DNA from 2 places in the Clostridium sp. B9 genome. Region 1 is predicted to be linked to the other one. Evidence: riboswitches for the same ligand, from Rfam matches in the RefSeq annotation. Region 1 holds a riboswitch; the other holds the start of a gene.

Evidence for each region. A riboswitch is a leader RNA that binds a small molecule or an ion and turns the genes downstream of it on or off. The one in region 1 is predicted to bind cobalamin.
Region 2: it holds a riboswitch for cobalamin, as region 1 does, so the genes downstream of both, ACQZHJ_RS01345 (energy-coupling factor ABC transporter permease) here and ACQZHJ_RS09170 (sirohydrochlorin cobaltochelatase) in region 1, are expected to answer to the same signal.

The regions. Positions count from the first base shown of each region.
Region 1 is NZ_JBNWKA010000003.1:2,021,066-2,030,843, reverse strand. Features, by position in the region: gene hcp (hydroxylamine reductase) at 132-1,853, shown strand; gene ACQZHJ_RS09180 (tetratricopeptide repeat protein) at 2,050-3,159, shown strand; gene ACQZHJ_RS09175 (GGDEF domain-containing protein) at 3,141-4,028, shown strand; cobalamin riboswitch at 4,094-4,260, shown strand; gene ACQZHJ_RS09170 (sirohydrochlorin cobaltochelatase) at 4,482-5,327, shown strand; gene ACQZHJ_RS09165 (precorrin-8X methylmutase) at 5,328-5,957, shown strand; gene cbiD (cobalt-precorrin-5B (C(1))-methyltransferase CbiD) at 5,976-7,058, shown strand; gene cbiE (precorrin-6y C5,15-methyltransferase (decarboxylating) subunit CbiE) at 7,078-7,689, shown strand; gene cbiT (precorrin-6Y C5,15-methyltransferase (decarboxylating) subunit CbiT) at 7,705-8,298, shown strand; gene ACQZHJ_RS09145 (cobalt-factor II C(20)-methyltransferase) at 8,298-8,960, shown strand; partial or broken gene cobM (precorrin-4 C(11)-methyltransferase) at 9,025-9,778, shown strand, end outside.
Region 2 is NZ_JBNWKA010000003.1:269,787-279,564, forward strand. Features, by position in the region: gene nagH (hyaluronoglucosaminidase) at 1-3,772, shown strand, start outside; cobalamin riboswitch at 4,132-4,330, shown strand; gene ACQZHJ_RS01345 (energy-coupling factor ABC transporter permease) at 4,526-5,269, shown strand; gene ACQZHJ_RS01350 (energy-coupling factor ABC transporter substrate-binding protein) at 5,269-5,568, shown strand; gene cbiQ (cobalt ECF transporter T component CbiQ) at 5,565-6,335, shown strand; gene ACQZHJ_RS01360 (ATP-binding cassette domain-containing protein) at 6,350-7,207, shown strand; gene ACQZHJ_RS01365 (SemiSWEET transporter) at 7,346-7,606, opposite strand; gene ACQZHJ_RS01370 (alpha-glucoside-specific PTS transporter subunit IIBC) at 7,940-9,520, shown strand.

The sequences.
Region 1 (9,778 bases):
TATATTTTTTCACTTTTGGTAACTTAGGTTACAGGAAAGTTGAGTAATATAGTATAGAATAAAGCATGTCGAGGGGACAATAAATAATTAAAAACAAATGAAAAAAATTATAAATGATGGAGGAATTATTAATGGAAAATAAAATGTTTTGCTTCCAGTGTCAAGAGACTGCTGGATGTACAGGATGTACTAAATTTGGAGTATGTGGTAAATCACCAGATTTAGCTAGAATGCAAGACTTATTAATATATACAACTAAAGGATTATCAGAAGTTACAACTAGATTAAGAGAAGAAGGAAAGAAAATAGATTCTAAGGTTAATCACTTAGTAACAATAAATTTATTTACTACAATAACTAATGCAAACTTTGATGATGAAATATTCTATGAAAGAGTTAAAGAGACTTTAAGAACAAAAGAGCTTTTATTAGTTTCATTAAAAAATAAAAATGGTTTATCAGAAGCTGCTTTATGGAATGCAACTAATAAAAATGAAATAGATGAGAAAATTGGACTTTTACAAAGAATAAAAAATATATTTTCAAGTAAAGAAGAATCAATTGAATTAATAGATACTATTTTAGATGAAAAATCAACAAAGGTAGGAGTCTTAGCTACTAAAGATGAAGATGTAAGAAGTTTAAGAGAACTTATAATATATGGATTAAAAGGTATGTCAGCATACATGAAGCATGCTAATGCTTTAGGATATGATAATGAAGATATAAATGCATTTATGCAAAGTACATTAGCTAAAACATTAAATGACAATTTAACTATAGATGAATTAATAGCTTTAACTTTAGAAACAGGTAAGGTTGGAGTAGATGGTATGGCATTATTAGATAGTGCAAACACTAGAACATATGGTCATCCAGAAATAACAAAAGTAAACATAGGGGTTAGAAGTAACCCAGGTATATTAGTTTCAGGACATGATTTAAAGGATTTAGAGTTATTATTAAAGCAAACAGAAGGAACAGGAGTAGATGTATATACTCATTCAGAGATGTTACCTGCTCACTATTACCCAGCTTTTAAAAAGTATTCTCACTTTGTAGGTAACTATGGAAATGCATGGTGGAAGCAAAAAGAAGAGTTTGAAAGTTTCAATGGACCAATATTAATGACTACAAACTGTATAGTTCCTCCTAAAGATAGCTATAAGGATAGATTATATACAACTGGAGCAGCTGGATTTGCAGGATGTACTCACATAAAAGGAAACTCAGAATCAGATAAAGATTTTTCAGCTATAATAAATCATGCTAAGAAATGTAAGGCACCAAAGGAAATAGAAACAGGAGAAATTGTTGGAGGATTTGCTCACAATCAGGTATTTGCACTAGCTGACAAGATTGTTGAGGCTGTTAAGTCAGGTGCTATAAAAAGATTCTTTGTTATGGGAGGATGTGACGGAAGAGCTAAGTCAAGAAATTACTATACTGATTTTGCAAAAGCTTTACCAAAGGATACTGTTATATTAACAGCAGGATGTGCTAAGTATAAGTATAATAAATTACCTTTAGGTGATATAAATGGAATTCCAAGAGTATTAGATGCTGGACAATGTAATGACTCATATTCATTAGCTTTAATTGCATTAAAACTTAAAGAGGTCTTTGAATTAGAAGATATAAATGAATTACCAATATCATTTAACATAGCTTGGTATGAGCAGAAAGCTGTAATAGTATTATTATCTTTACTATATTTAGGAGTTAAAAATATACATTTAGGACCAACTTTACCAGCATTCTTATCACCAAATGTGGCTAAAGTTTTAGTTGAGAACTTTGGTATTGGTGGAATAACTAATGTTGAAGATGATATAAAAATGTTTTTACAATAATATAATTATAGTGTATTTATGATAGAAAATTAAAAGGTGGATAATTATTATCCACCTTTTTTGTATAATGTATTAATAAATGGTTAATTATTTGTTATTTAAATGAATTTTGATAATAAATAGTTAAAAAAATATGTGGTAAATGCTAGAATATAGATTATCTTAAAATAATTATTATTTAGTATGGGGTATAAAAGTGAAGTTTAAAAATTATAAAAAAACAATAATTTTAGGAGTAGTATTTGTGCTTGTAATTATTAGTACGGCTGTTGGATTAAAGGCTACATTATCATCATATAAAGATAGTTATTATTTTGATAGGATGATAAAGTTAATTATGGATGATGAAGAAAGAAAATTAAATAAAAGTGAGTTAGAAACATTTAGAAAAAATATAATTTCTGAAGTAGAATCAATAAGTGATGTGTATTTATTAGAAAAAGCTTATTATGCCTTAGGGGCTATAGAGTATTTAGAAGGAAATTATGAGAAATCAATTGAATTTCTAATTAAATCTAGCAATTATAATCCGGAAAATCTAAATAATATAGATTTAATGATATATAGTGCATTATCCACTAATTATATGAAAATAGGTGAACTTGAAATATCAGAAAAATATTTTGAGTATGCTAAAAGTATAGCAATAAATAAAAAGTTAAACAGTGAGCTTGTAAATATATACTATGGGAGAGCAAAAAGTATATTAAACTCTAATGGAAATTTAAATGATGTCATAGAATTGATGGAAGAATCTAATAAATTAAAGCAAAGTTATACTCAAAGGATAAGATCAAATTTGCTTTTATCAACAATGTACAGATTAAAAGGAGAGTATGATATTTCTTTAGATTATGATGAAGAAGCATTAAACATTGCATTAGATTATAAGGATGATAAAAATATTAATGCATGTATAATTAATTTAGGTGAAAATTACTATGTAAGGAGAGAGTATAATAAAGTTATATATATATATGAATCTCTTTTGCAAAGCAAGCGAGTTAAAGAACCAAATAACAAACTTAATATATATGCTTATTTATTAGAAAGTTATTTTGAAGTAGGGAAGGAAGAAAAAGTAGATCATTATAAAGAAATGTATTTAAATGAATTGAAAAATATAGATGAAGAGGATCGTAATAGAGAATTAATTTGGATTTATATGGTTTTGTCAGATATAAATATAAAAAATAGTAATTTTGAAATTGGCGAGAGATACTATAACAATGCTAATGAACTATATAAAAAAATAAAGAAGATTCATATGCAAATACAGATATGTATTTGGAAAAGTTGGAAATAGGATTGGATTATATTAAAGATAAAGATTTTAATAGAGCTAGTGAAGCATATGAAAATTTGCTTGATAAAATAAAAAAAAGAGGTATAACTTCAGATATATTTTATTCCGTTGCATATTCTTTAATTAAATTAAGTTATGAAAATAAAGAGTATGAGAATTTTACAAATCAAATTGTTGAACTGTATAGATTATATGAAAATAAGGAAGATACTTTAGCTACTGATTCTGTTTTAGTTAAACTTAATAATGAAATATTCAACAAAAGTAAAGAACACGACAGAAAAAAGATATATTGTCTTACTTTCTTGTTGTCTATATCTATTGGTGTTATTACCTTGATACATATAAAAAATGAAAGAATTAGACGGCTTAATAAAGAACTAAAAAAAGCTATAATTACAGACGGATTAACAAAAGTATATAATAAGAGTTATTTATACAAAACCTTTGAATATATTGCTTCAAAGGGAAGTGATGTAATATTTATTATGATTGATATAGACTACTTTAAAAAATATAATGATAATTATGGACATTTAAAGGGGGATGAAGCCTTAATAAAGGTAGCTAATATTATAAAGAGTACTTTTAAAAATGATATAACCTTTAGATATGGTGGAGAAGAATTTTCAGTAATATCTAAAAGGTCAAGAAAAGAGGTATTAACTGATATAAAATTTCTTAGAGAAAGAATATATGAAGAAAATATAGAGCATAAATTTTCAGAGGTCAGTGACAGAATAACATTGAGTATTGGAATAGATTCTTTAACTATAAATTCAATGTATGACGTTGAACTATTGATAACTTCTTCAGATAAGAAGTTATATGAATCAAAAGTTTTAGGTAGGAATAGATATACAATTTAATTACTTAATACTACTATTATAATATTAGATTGTTGAAAGAATTTTAATTATATATTATAATGAAACAAAGAATACTATTTTTAGATTAAGGGAAAGTGGTTAAAATCCACTACAGCCCCCGCTACTGTAATAGGATACAAGTTTCAAAGCATCCACTGGCGTAATAATGCTGGGAAGGAAGAAATGAGGACAGGCCTTAAGTCAGGATACCTTTCTAAAAATAATTAACTGGACTTCGGAGGGAAGATTTAGTGATTATTATGGATATGTATATTTAAATTATACAATGCGAATAGTTATGGTTTACTATTTTGCGATATTATGTAATGATTATGAGTTTTAGAAGAAGCATCTGGTTTTAAAATCAGATGCTTTTTTATTTTAATAAACTAAATAGTATTGAGTAAGTCAATATTTAAAATTATTTTTTAATGAATGTAAAGAGGTGTAAAATTGAAAAAAGCTATTTTAGTAGTAAGTTTTGGGACAAGTCATTTAGACGCATTAAATAATTCTATAAGTAAAATAGAAGATTTAATAGGAGAAAATTTTAGGGAGTATGATATTTATAGAAGCTTTACCTCTCATAAAATAGTAAAGAAGATTAATGAAAAGCATGGAATAAAAGTTTTATTTCCAGAGGAATCTTTAAAGTTATTAAATGAAAAAGGATATGAGGAAGTAATAGTTCAACCACTACATATAATACCAGGAGAGGAATTTGAATATGTAAAGCATATGGTTGAACAGTATAAGAATGAATTTGGAAAAATTGAATTAGGTAGACCTATATTTCATTATGAAGGATTTGAGGAAGGTCCTAATGATTATTCAAAGTTCGTTGAAAAAATGAAATGTATATTAGAGGAAAATAGTCCTTGTGTATTAGTTGGACATGGAAGTGCTCATCCATCAAATGCTGTTTATGGATGCTTACAATCTATATTGAATGACAATGAATATGAAAATGTTTTCGTCGGAACAGTTGAGGGTTATCCTAATTTTAATGATGTTTTAAGAAGAGTTAAAAGAAATAATATAAGTGAACTTAAAATAATTCCATTAATGGTTGTTGCAGGTGACCATGCTAAAAATGATATGGCATCTGATGAAGAGGATTCTTGGAAGAGTAGATTTGAAAATGAGGGAATAAAAACTTCTGTTGTTTTAAAAGGATTAGGAGAATATGAGGAGTTTAGAGAACTTTATATTGATAGAGTTAATGATGTAATAAGTGGTAGATACAAAGGTTTAGGAGAAACTAAAAAGAAAAAACACAGAAAGGTGTTGATTGGATAAATGAGTTATATGAAAAATCCTATGGGAATAGAGAAAAGAAGTTTTGAAATAATTGAATCTGAAATGCAGAATCATAGTTTTTCAAAAAGAGAGTTAGAAATAGTAAAAAGAGTAATACATACAACTGCAGATTTTGAATATGAAGACTTAATAGAAATAAGTGAAGGTGCAATAGATGCTGGAGTAAGGGCTTTAAAAGATGGAGCTAAGATATACACTGATACAAATATGGCATTATCAGGAATGAATAAAAGAGCATTAAAAGAATTGAACTCTAAAGTGGAATGCTATGTAGGTTTAGAAAAAGTATTTGAGCTAGCAAAAGAAAAAGAAATAACTAGATCTATGGCTGGAGTAGAGCTTGCAGCTAAAGAAGATGTAGATATTTTTGTTTTTGGAAATGCACCTACAGCTTTATTTAAACTTAGAGAGCTTATAAAAGAAGGAAAGGCTAAGCCAAAACTTATAGTAGCAGTACCAGTAGGTTTTGTTGGTGCTAGTGAAAGTAAAGAAGGACTAGATGAGTTAAATGTTCCATATATAAGAGTAAAAGGAAGAAAAGGTGGAAGTACAGTAGCTGCTGCCATAATAAATGCATTACTTTACATGAACTATAATAGAGAAATGTAATAAAAGAAGGTATTTTAAATGTTTGAAATGTACATAGAAAGTGGTGGCAAAAAGTTGAGATGTGGATATACTACAGGTTCATGTGCTACAGGAGCAGCTAAGGCTGCCACATATATGCTTTTTAGTAAAAATGATATTACTAGTATAGAGATAGATACTCCTAAGAATATAAAACTTAACTTAGAAATTAATAATATAAAAAGAGAAAGTAATTCAGTTTCTTGTTCAATCATAAAAGATGGTGGAGATGATATAGATGCTACAAGTGGTATGTCTATCTTTGCTAAAGCTGAGGAAATAGATGAAGGTTTTGAACTTTTAGGGGGAGAAGGAATAGGAGTAGTAACTAAGGATGGACTTTTTGTTGAAAAAGGAGAGGCTGCTATAAATCCTGTTCCAAGAGAAATGATAAAAAAAGAGGTTTTAAATGTTTTGCCAAAAGGTAAAGGTGTGAGAATAACTATTTCTGCTCCTGAAGGAAAAGAAATAGCAAAAAAAACCTTTAATCCAAGATTAGGTATTGAAGGTGGTATATCAATTCTAGGGACAACAGGAATTGTTTATCCTATGTCTGAAGATGCAATAAAGGAATCTATACGTCTTGAAATAAGGCAAAAATCCAAAAATAATAAAGAACTTTTATTTGTATTTGGAAACATGGGAGAAAGATTTATAAGAGAGTATGGTTATGAAAAAGACAATATAGTAGTTATTTCAAATTATGTTGGCTTTTCTATAGAATGTGCTATAGCTCAAGGAGTAAAAGATATAACAATAGTAGGTCACATAGGTAAACTAAGTAAGATAGCTTTTGGGTGCTTTAACACTCATAGTAGAGTTTCCGATGTAAGACTAGAAGTTATTGCCTTAGAATTAACTCTTATGGGATATGACTTGTCTTTAATAGAAAAGGTATTAAGGGAAAAAACTAGCGAAGGAGCTGTTAAGCTTTTAGGGGATGATTTTACTGAACTATATGAAAGAATTGGTAAAAAAATATTAAAGAGACTTGATATATATTCTTATGGAGAAGTTCATTTTGATATACTTATGTATTATGGTGCAAAGGAAATGAAGCTCCTATATAAATCAAGTAATTAAAGGAGTTGAGTACTTTCATATGCTTAAAATATTAGGCTTAGGTCCAGGTCATAAGGATTATATAGTTCCGAAGGTTATAAAAATTTTAGAGGAAAGCGAAATAATAATAGGATTTGAGAGAGCTTTAGAATCTTTAAAGATATTAGATAATATTGATTTTTCAAAGTTTAAAAAAGTTGTTTCTTTAAAAGAAATATTAAATATAATAAGTGAAAATAAAGAAAAAAGTATTTCTGTAATAGCTTCTGGTGATCCAACTTTTTATGGAATAACTAATTATATAAAGAAAAATTATAATGAAAGCTTTGAAATAATACCAGGAATAAGTTCTTTTCAATATTTAACTTGTAAATTAAATAAACCTTGGGGAAATGCTTTCGTTGGAAGTATGCATGGAAGAGAAGAAAACTTCGAAAAGATTGTTAAAGAGAATAGTCTATCTATTTGGCTTACTGATAAAAAAAATACACCTAATACTCTAAGTAAGAAATTATTGGATGCCAATATAAACTGTACGGTTTATGTTGGGGAAAATCTTTCTTATGAAGATGAAAAAATTACTAAGGGGTCTCCTTTAGAAATTTTAGAAAAAGATTATGAGAATTTAGTTGTTATGATAGTTGAAAGATAGGACTTTGGAGGAAATATGAGATTTATAAAAGATTCTGAATTTATAAGAGGAAATTGTCCTATGACTAAGGAAGATATTAGAATTCTTACAATAGGTAAACTGGATTTGGAAAAGGATTCGAATTTCCTAGATATAGGTAGTGGAACAGGAAGTATAACTGTACAAGCTTCTCAATTTATAGAGGAAGGGCAAGTTTACTCTATTGAAAGAGATGAAGATGCTTTAAATGTAACTAAAGAAAATTTAAGAAAGTTTAATTGTAAAAATGTTGTTTTGCTTGAAGGTGATGCTAGAGAAAAACTTGATGAGCTTTTAGAAAAGCTTAAGAATAAAATGATTACTCCTTTTGATTCTATATTTATAGGTGGATCAGGTGGTGGCTTAGAAAATATTTTATTTAAGTCTAATGAATTATTAGGCCATAAAGGAACTATTGTTTTAAATTTTATAACTTTAAATAATGCATATAAGGCTATTGAATATTTAAAAGAATTAGGGCTAAAAGCGGAAGTATCTTTAGTTAATATAAGTAAAAATAGAGAAAATACATACATGATGATTAGCAATAATCCAATTTTTATTGTTAAGGCATTTAAGGAGGAAAAATAATGGCAATATTATATGGAATAGGTGTGGGACCAGGAGATAGTGAATTATTAACAATAAAGGCAGTTAAGGCTATAGAAAACAGTGATGTAATAGTAGCGCCAAGTGCAGAGGAAGGTGGAGAAAGTATAGCTTTAAATTCTGCTGAGGAATACATAAAAGAAGGAACTGAGATTGCTATTAAGCATTTTCCTATGGGAAAGAAAAATAGAGAGTTAAAAGTAAAAGAAGCTTATGATTTTATATTAGAAAAGCTTAGAGAGGGAAAAAATGTTAGTTTCCTAACTATAGGTGATCCTTACGTTTATAGTACATATATTCATCTTTTAAATTATGTTGAAGATAATGGATTCCATGTAAAAACTATACCTGGAATAACATCTTTTTGTGCAGCGGCTAGCATAGTCGATAGAACAATAGTTGTAGGAAATGAGCCATTACTTGTTTTACCAGCAGGAAGAGTACAAGATATAAAGGATGAAAAATTCGTTGTAATAATGAAGGTTTATAAAAAAGAAGAAGAAGTTTTAGATGTATTGGAAGAAAAAGGCTTTGAATATGTTCTTGTTAGTAGAGCAGGAAGAGAAGGAGAAAAAGTCTTAAAAACAAGAGAAGAAATTTTAAGTCATAGAGACTATATGTCTTTAATATTAGCAAGTAAATAAATAAAAATTAGTGAATATTAAGATTATAAAATTGAAGATTTACATAAGGGAGGAAGAGAATAAAATGTTATATTTTATAGGTGCAGGAACCAGGAGCTGCTGATTTAATAACAGTTAGAGGGAAAAATATTTTAGAAAAAGCTGATGTTGTAATATATGCAGGATCTTTAGTAAGTAAGGAACATTTAGATTGTTGTAAAGAGGGGGTTAAAATATATAACTCTGCTTCAATGACTTTAGATGAGGTTGTAGAAGTTATTAAAGACAATGATGGTGAAGATAAGATTATAGTTAGACTACATACAGGAGACCCATCAATATATGGTGCTATTAAGGAGCAAATGGATGAATTAGATAAATTCAATATAAAATATGAAGTAGTTCCAGGAGTAAGTTCATTTACAGCAGCAGCTGCTGCCATAAAGAAAGAATTTACTCTTCCATCAGTAACTCAAACAGTTATATTAACTAGAGTTGAAGGAAGAACCCCAGTGCCAGAAACTGAAGATCTAGAAAGATTAGCTTCTATAGGAGCTTCTATGGCTTTATTTTTATCAATTTCAATGATAGATAAGGTTGTAGATAAACTAAAAAGAGGATATGGAAGAGAAGATGTTCCTATAGCTGTTATTTCAAGAGCTACGTGGGAGGATCAAGAAATAATAACAGGAACTTTAGAAAATATATCTCAAAAAGTAAAAGAGGCTGGAATTAATAAATGTGCTCAAATATTAGTTGGAGACTTTATTGATTGCGATTATGAGAAGAGTTTACTTTACGATAAACATTTTACTCATATGTTTAGAAAAGGCATAGAT
Region 2 (9,778 bases), 1.8 Mb from region 1:
AGAGAATGTAAGTATAGTAATGACTGGAGGAAGAATCTGGGGAGAAGTTGATGAAAACTTTGCAGATAACTTTATGAATAACATAGCTACTGAGGGTAACCCTGGAAGAGCACCTTTCTACTGGATTAACTGGCCTTGTTCAGATAACTCAAAGCAGCATTTAATTATGGGAGGAAATGATACTTTCTTACATCCAGGAGTAGATCCGAGTAAGATAGATGGTATAGTTTTGAATCCAATGCAACAAGCCGAGGCTAACAAATCAGCATTATTTGCAGTTGCAGATTACGCTTGGAATGTATGGGATAATAAAGAGCAAGCAGATGAAAACTGGCACGACTCATTTAAATATATGGATCATGGAACTGCTGAAGATACAAACTCTTCACTTGCTTTAAGAGAAATCAGTAAGCACATGATAAACCAAAACATGGACGGAAGAGTTAGACCATTACAGGAGTCTATTGAATTAGCTCCAAAATTAGATGCATTTAAGCAAAAATATGATGCAGGATTAAGTATAAAGGCAGAAGCTTTAGATTTAATAGAAGAGTTTACTAACCTTCAAAAGGCAGCAGACTATTATAAAAATAATCCAGGAAATGAGAGAACAAGAGACCAAATAATCTATTGGTTAAATTGTTGGGAAGACACTACAAATGCAGTTATTTCTTATTTAAAATCAGCAATAGCTGTAGAAGAGGGGGATGATGATGCAGCATGGGCTAATTACTCAGCTGGACAGACTGCCTTCGAAAAGTCAAAAACTTATGGTTTCCACTATGTAAATCATACTGAATATGCTGAGGTTGGAGTTCAACATATTGTTCCATTTATAAAGCATATGGGAGAAAATTTAGCTTCAGTAGTTGGATCTATAATAGACCCTAACAAGGTTTATGCAACTTATATAACTAATCGTGAAGATACACCATCAGGAAATAAAGATAATATATTTGATGGAAATGCTGGAACTGAATTGGTTTATAAAAATCCAACTAGTATAGCTGTAGGAACTTATGTAGGAATTAAATACAGTAATCCTATAAAGCTAAACTCTGTTGAGTTCTTAATGGGAGCTAACTCAAACTTGAATGACACAATGCAAAAGGCTAAGATTCAATATACAGTTGACGGAAAAGAATGGGTTGACCTAGAAGGTGGAAAAGAATACTCAATGCCAAGAGAAGTCAAGGTTGAAGGGCTAGATTTAGAAGTAAAAGGAATTCGTTTAATAGCTACAGAGGCAAGAAGTAATACTTGGCTTGGTGTTAGAGATATAAATGTAAATAAAAAGGATGATTCAAATTCAGGTGTTGAGTTTAATCCAACTCTTATAAGAAGTTCAGCTTGGAAAGTTTATGAGGGAAGTGAGTCAAGTCTTTTAGATGGAGATGAGGATACTGGAGTTTGGTATAAAACTGCTAATGGTGATACTTCATTAGCTGGTGAATTTATAGGATTAGATTTAGGTAAAGAAATTAACCTTGATGGAGTTAGATTTGTAATAGGTAAAAGTGGCGGTGGAGCTTCAGATAAATGGAATAAGTTTAAGCTTGAATATTCATTAGACAATGAAACTTGGACAACTATTAAAGAATATGATAGAACAGGGGCTCCTGCTGGTAAGGATGTCATAGAAGAAGATTTTGAAACACCTATAGCAGCTAAGTATGTAAGACTTACTAATATGGAGAATGTTCATAAGTGGGTTACTTTCTCAGAGTTTGCTATAAAGAGTAATGAACTTGAGAATGCAGGAAATAAGGATAACATCTACACTAATACAAGTGCAGATCTTTTATCAAGAGCTGAAGAGGACAAAACTATATTATTACCTTTAAATGATATAACTTTAAATAATGGAGAATATATTGGAGTTAAATTAGATCGTATTAAAGATTTAAGTAGCTTAAATATAGAGCTTTCAGACAATACAGGATTAACTCTTCAAAGCTCTGCAAATGGAGTTGAGTGGGTTGATATAACTGATACAAGTACTTTAGAAGACGGAAGATATGTAAGAGCTATAAACAATGGAAATGATGCTGTTACTTTCAATTTAACTAAATTTGAAGTTAATTCAACAGAGGTTTATGAGCCATCATTAGTGGAGGCATATGTTGGTGATGATGGATCAAAGAAGGCTGTAGATGGAAATTTAAAAACAAGTGTTAAGTTCTTAGGAGCTCCTAATACTGGTGATTCAATAGTTTATGATTTAGGACAAGATATATTAGTTGATAACTTAAAGTATGTTGTACTAGACACAGAGGTAGACCACGTAAGAGATGGTAAGATTCAATTATCATTAGACGGTGAAAATTGGACAGATGCTATAACTATTGGTGATGGAATTGAAAATGGTGTAGATGATATATATGCTAAGCCATTAGAAAATGGATATATTCATGGAAATCAATCAGGTGGAGTAGTTCCGATAGATAGCGCTTATGTTGAAGGAACAAATCTAAACAAAAAAGCTAGATATGTAAGAATCGTATTTACAGCTCCATATAGACATAGATGGACTGTAATAAATGAGCTTATGATTAATAATGGAGCATATATTCCAACTGTTAATGATCCAACTTATATTTCAAACCCAATTGAAGAAAAAGGATTTGCACCAAGTAATTTAAGAGATGGAGATTTAACAACATCTTATAAACCAAATACAAATAATGGGGAAATAACAGAAGGTAGTTTAACTTATAAGTTATCAGAGAAGACTGATGTTAGAAAGGTTACTATTGTTCAGGACGGAAGTTCTATTTCTAGCGCTATAGTTAAAGTGAGAATTGGTGCTGATGAATGGGTTGAATTAGGTACTTTAAGTAATAGTTTAAATGAGTTCATAAATAGAGATTATGAAAATATATTTGAAATTAAGATAGAATGGAATGGTATAGCACCAAATATTTATGAAATAATAACTTTAAATGATGAATTTGAGTTCCCAGTAAATGACTCATTACAAGCTAAGTATGATGAGTTAGTTTCATTAAATGGTGATGAATATACAGTAAGTTCATTTGCTAGCTTAGAAGAGGCTTTAGAGAATGCAAAAGCTATACTAGATGATTCAAATGCTTCTCAGAAGAAGATCGATAAAGCTTTAGAAAAGTTAACAGAGGCTGAAGAAGGATTAGCTTTAAGAGCATCTGATTTCGCTAAGTTTGATGAAGTTTTAGCTTTAGGAAATTCTTTAGTAGCAGAAGATTATACTCCAGAATCATGGACTGTATTTGAAGAGAAGTTAGCAATAGCTAATGAAGCTAATGGAAACAAAGCTGATTATACTCAAGAGCAAGTAAATACAATAGTAACTGAATTAGAAACTGCTATAAATGACTTAGTTGAAGTAGTTCCAGAAGTTGATAAGGGTGCTTTAGAAACTTTGGTTAACGATGGTAAAGCTTTAGTTGAGGCTGCGGTAGAAGGAATGAATGTTGGTGAGTATCATGAAGGTGCTAAATCTTTATTAAGTTCAGAGATTGATAAAGCTGAAGCTGTAATTGCAAATAGTGATGCTACTCAAGATGAAGTTGATTCAGCTAAGAGTGAGTTAACTAATGTAATTGAAAGATTCAATTCATTATTAATTACTGAAACTACTGGTGACTTCAATAACAGTGGAAAGATTGATATTGGTGATTTAGCTATGGTTTCTAAGAATTTTGGAAGCAATGATGAAAATCTTGATTTAAATAAAGATGGCGTTGTTGATGAATATGAAATAAGATTCATAAATCATAGAATATTAAACTAATAAGAAGGTTTTTCTTAGTATAATTTAATAATTTTAAGACTATATGTTAAGTTCTTTACTTACATATAGTCTTTTTATTTTAGTCCATATTTTAAGTGCGTGATGATTTCTAGTTATATATTCAGACATAATTTAATTTTACAAAGGGTTTCTATTATTTATTCAATAATAAAAAATGGTTAGCTAAAATAAGAACAGTGATAAATAGTTTAATTGTAAATCAATTCTAAGTGTAATATACTTATAATATATATTATAAAATTTTAAGATTCGAGCTATATTAATTTAGTGATTTATTCTTTAGATGAATTTAGATTAGTTTATATGTTTATTTAAAGGTTAACATTAACTTATAATATGGCTAATATTTAAGAATAGGTTAAATAAATTGTATGTATTTATTTATTAAAAGGGAAGTTGGGTTTAAATCCCACGCGGTCCCGCCGCTGTAATAGAAGAGTTTTTTGTAACTTAAGCCACTGAAATATAGAATTTTGGGAAGGCTACAAAAAATGATGACACTTGAGCCAGAAGACCTGCCTATTTTTAAAACATCAAGATCCTACGGGAAATAGGAGGTGTTGTGCTTTGGTAAGTTATATTTTTTTTGAATTTGTATAACCCCTAGATGCAATGTCTAGGGGTTATTATTTTTAGAGTCAATTTTTTAAATTAGGCTATGTCTTAGATAAATGTTGATTATTTTACAATGGGGATACAAAAATAAAATATAATTTAAGGAGTAGAATTATTATGTCAAAAAAGAATCAAGTATTTATAGGATTTTTATTAATGTTTTTATTAATACCTACAAGTGTTTCAGCTATGCATATTATGGAAGGGTTTTTACAACCTAAGTGGTGTATAGCATGGGGAGTTATAACTATACCATTTATTGTCTTAGGAATTTTCTCAATAAAGAAAACGGTTAGTAACAATCCAAGGTTGAAGATATTATTAGCTATGGCAGGCGCATATGCTTTTGTTTTATCAGCTCTTAAATTGCCATCAGTTACAGGAAGTTGTTCTCACCCAACAGGGGTCGGCCTTGCAGCTATATTATTTGGCCCTACAGCGGCTTCAGTTTTAGGACTTATAGTTCTTTTATTCCAGGCATTACTTTTAGCACATGGTGGACTTACTACTCTTGGTGCAAATACTTTTTCAATGGCAGTAGTTGGACCTTTAGTATCATATGGACTTTATAAGTTAGTGAAGAAACTAAATGGACCAACTTGGTTAGGTGTATTTTTAGCTGCATCTCTTGGGGACTTAGCAACATATATGGTTACATCAATTCAATTAGGATTAGCATTCCCAGCAGAAGTTGGAGGTATCATGGCTTCAGTTATGAAGTTTATGGGTATATTTGCAGTTACACAAATTCCTTTAGCTATAAGTGAGGGAATATTAACAGTAGTAATATTTAATGCAATAGAGAACTATGCAAAAGATGATTTAATGGACCTTAATATTCTTTCAAGGGAGGTAAAGTAATGAAAAATAAAAGAGTGTTAACTAATGTCATATTAATTTTATTAGTAGTAGCTATTACTATAATTCCTTTCTTTGTAACTAAGGATGCTGAGTTTGGTGGAGCTGATGGACAAGCTGAAGAAGCTATAACTCAAATAGATGAAAATTATGAACCTTGGTTTTCACCAATGTTTGAGCCAGCCAGTGGAGAAATAGAAAGCTTATTATTTGCGCTTCAAGCAGCTATAGGAGCAGGAGTAATTGGGTTTGGTTTTGGATATTTAAAGGGTAAAAAGAAAGTAGAAGAAGAATCTAAATGATAAATATTGATAAATATGCTTATGCATCTAAACTAAAGAATATTAATCCTATGGAAAAAATATTTTTTGCAATATTAACTCTAAGCGTATGTTTATGGGCTAATAATTTAGTCGTTTCATTGTTTATAATAACAATAATGGCTTTCCTAATTATAAGAATAGGGGGAACTAATTGGAAAGAATTTTTGAGACTTATGATAATTCCGACAGGATTTTTAGTAATTAGTATTATTACTATAGTAATAAATTATTCCTCTAATAGAGGAGATTTAATATATTCTATTAAGCTTTTTCATGGGTGGATTGGAATTTCTAAAAATGGTGTCTATGAAGGAATAAATATGTTTTTTAAGGTACTAGGAGCTTTAAGTTCACTTTACTTTATATCATTAACAACTCCAATGATTGATGTTATATCAGTTTTAAAGAAATTTAGAATTCCAGATTTTCTAATAGAAATAATAGGATTAGTATATAGATTTATATTTATTCTTCTAGAAACTTCTCAAACAATGTTTATATCTCAAAATTCTAGATTAGGATATAGAGATACAAGAACATCATTTAAGTCACTAGGAGCATTAGCTGCTACTCTTTTTATACGTTCATTTAAGAGAGCTAATGATTTATATATATCTTTAGAATCAAGAGGATACAACGGAGAATTAAATGTTTTGCAAGAACAATTTAAAAAGAGAAATTATTTATATGGTGTAGCTATAGCAATTAATTTAATATTAATAATAATAACTATTTTTATTAATTAGAGCAGGAGGAAGTTATGGAGGAATATATACTACAAATACAAGAATTAAATTATAACTATTCAGATGGTACTCATGCTCTAAAAGGCATAAACATGAATATAAAAAAAGGTGAAATAACTGCTATACTTGGAGGCAATGGAGTTGGTAAGTCTACTTTGTTTCAAAACTTGAATGGAATATTGAAACCTTCTTCAGGAAAAATATTATTTGAAGGAAAGCCTATTGAATACTCTAGAAAAAGTCTTATGAAATTAAGAGAGAATGTAGGGATTGTTTTTCAAGATCCAGATAATCAGCTTTTTTCAGCAAGTGTTTATCAAGATGTGTCTTTTGGAGCTGTAAACATGAAGCTACCTGAGGATATAGTAAGAAAAAGAGTTGAAAATGCTTTGAAAAGGACAGGGATAGAAAGTTTGAAGGATAAGCCAACTCATTGTTTAAGCTTTGGACAAAAGAAGAGGGTGGCCATTGCTGGAGTTTTAGTTATGGAGCCTAAGGTGTTAATTCTAGATGAGCCAACTGCTGGACTAGATCCTATGGGAGTTTCTGAAATAATGAAGCTACTAGTTGAAATGCAGAAGGAATTAGGTATAACAATAATAATAGCTACACACGACATAGATATAGTACCTCTATATTGTAAAAACGTATATGTCATGAAAGAGGGAAAAGTAATTTTAAGTGGAAGTCCAAGTAAGGTATTTGGTCAAAAAGAAACTATACGAAAAGTAAATCTCAGATTACCTAGAATAGGACATTTAATTGAGATATTAAGTGAAAAAGACGACTTTGCACTTGATAAGTTGTCCCTAACAATAGGGGAAGCAAGAAAGTCATTAAATAACTGGAAAGATAAAGTCTTAATGAAATAGAAAAAGAGCTATATCAAAACTTAATAATAAAATTTGCAAACACATATTATTTGCAAGTTTTATTAAAAGGTTGTTTTGATATAGCTCTTTATTTATTAAAAATATTGATTTCATTATGTTATTTGAAACTTAAGAAACCTAACTATCACTAGTAATTCCATCTTTATATTTTATTTTATAGAATAAAATTATTACTGCAAAAACTAAAGTACATATATTAGCTAGAATTACTGCTGAATCATCTATTATTAAACCATGTATTATCCAAAGAAACACTCCAACAGTAAATAATGAATACATTATAAGTGATATACCTGATGTGTCCTTTGTTTTTATAATCTTTATAGCTTGAGGAACAAAGGATACTGTAGTCAATATGGCAGCTATTGAACCAATCATAAAAAATCTCCTTACCATTTAATAAATTTATTACCCACTATTAATCTATAGATTTAAGATATGTAAGTCAATAATAATTCATGTGTGAAATTTCACGAGTTTTGGGAAAAAGTTGCAGTCTTATGAAATAAGGCACAGAGTGAATTTGAAGTATTGTAAATGTTATCATGAGTTGATATTATTTAATTAACAAATCGTACAAGAAAAGTTCATCAAAATAAATAATATATGAACTGTACTTGGACTTATAAAAATATAACTTAAGTATTTATATCAAATACTTAAGTTAAAGGGTAATAATAGGATTTATAAAATTTGTGAGGTGGTAAAGGTATGATGCAAAAAATTCAAAGATTTGGAGCTGCGATGTTTACACCAGTTTTACTATTTGCTTTCGCAGGTATAACAGTAGGACTTTGTATTCTATTCAAGAATCCAGAGATAATTGGACCAATTGCAAATGAAGGTACTTTATGGTATCAAATTTGGACTCTTATTGAAGAGGGTGGATGGACAGTATTTAGACAACTTCCATTGTTATTCGTTGTTGGATTACCAATAGCGTTAGCTAAAAAGGCTCAAGCAAGAGCATGTATGGAAGCTTTAGTCATATATTTAACTTTCAACTATTTTGTTGCTTCAATGTTAACTATGTGGGGTGGATTCTTCGGAGTTGATTTTGCACAAGAAGTTGGAGGAGTAAGTGGATTAACTACTATTGCAGGTATCAAGACTTTTGATACAGGTATGATAGGAGCAATTATTATTGCTGGAATAGCAGTATGGGTACATAATCGTTTCTTTGATACAGAATTACCAGAATGGTTAGGAATATTTAGAGGATCAACTTTTGTATATATGATTGGATTCTTTGTAATGATTCCAGTTGCATTTATATTCTGTTTATTATGGCCAAAAGTTCAAGCAGGTATAAACTCACTACAAGGGTTCTTGGCTTCATCAGGTATAGTAGGGGTTTGGATATACACATTCCTTGAACGTATATTAATTCCAACAGGATTACATCACTTTATATATGGACCATTTATTTTTGGACCAGCTGTTGTAGATGGTGGAATAGCTACATATTGGCCACAACATTTAGCTCAATATGCTATGTCACAACAAAGCTTAACAGAATTATTCCCAGCAGGGGCATTTGCATTACATGGTCATTCAAAAATCTTTGGATCAATTGGTATAGCATTAGCACTTTATGTAACTGCTAAACCAAATAAAAAGAAAGTTGTTGCAGGTTTATTAATTCCAGCAACATTAACAGCAATCTTAGCTGGTATTACAGAACCACTTGAGTTTACATTCTTATTCGTAGCACCAATATTATTTGCTATACATGCAGCATTAGCAGCTACATTAGCAGCTACAGAGTTTGCATTTGGAGTTTCAGGTAACTTTGGTGGAGGAATAATAGACTGGTTAGCTCAAAACTGGATACCACTAGCTCAAAATCATTGGCAAACATACTTAATTCAAATAGCTATAGGGTTATGTTTCTCAGCAATATACTTCTTCGTATTTAGATTTGTAATCTTAAAAATGAACTTAAAAACTCCAGGTAGAGAAGATGATGATGAAGAAACTAAATTATATACTAAAGCTGATTACAAAGCTAAAAAAGGTGATGACTCAAATGGAGGTAACTCAGGTAAGAGCAAAACAGCCCAAAAAGCAGAGTTAATATTAATAGCTTTAGGTGGAAAAGAAAATATAGTAGATGTCACAAACTGTGCAACTCGTCTTCGTTTAACAGTTAAGGATGAAACGAAGTTAGATAAAGATGCAGCATTTAAGGCTGCTGGAGCACATGGTATTGTTAGAAATGGTAAGGCTATTCAAGTAATAATCGGATTATCAGTACCAGAAGTAAGAGATGAATTTGAATCTTTACTTTAATATAAATTAAAATAAGCTAGTTATAAAATTTTATATAATTAAATTAAACTCAAATACCTAAACACCACAGAGATAAATTCTCCGTGGTGTTTTACTTTAAATATATATGAGAAAATTACACTATATTGATATTTATTAAGTTACTTATAAAAATTTATATTTTTAGCCAAAGTTTGTATAAACTATAGAGATAGAGAGATTTTATTAGTATTTTTAAATAGAGTGTTATTACATTATGATTCAAAAATGGAAGAACTA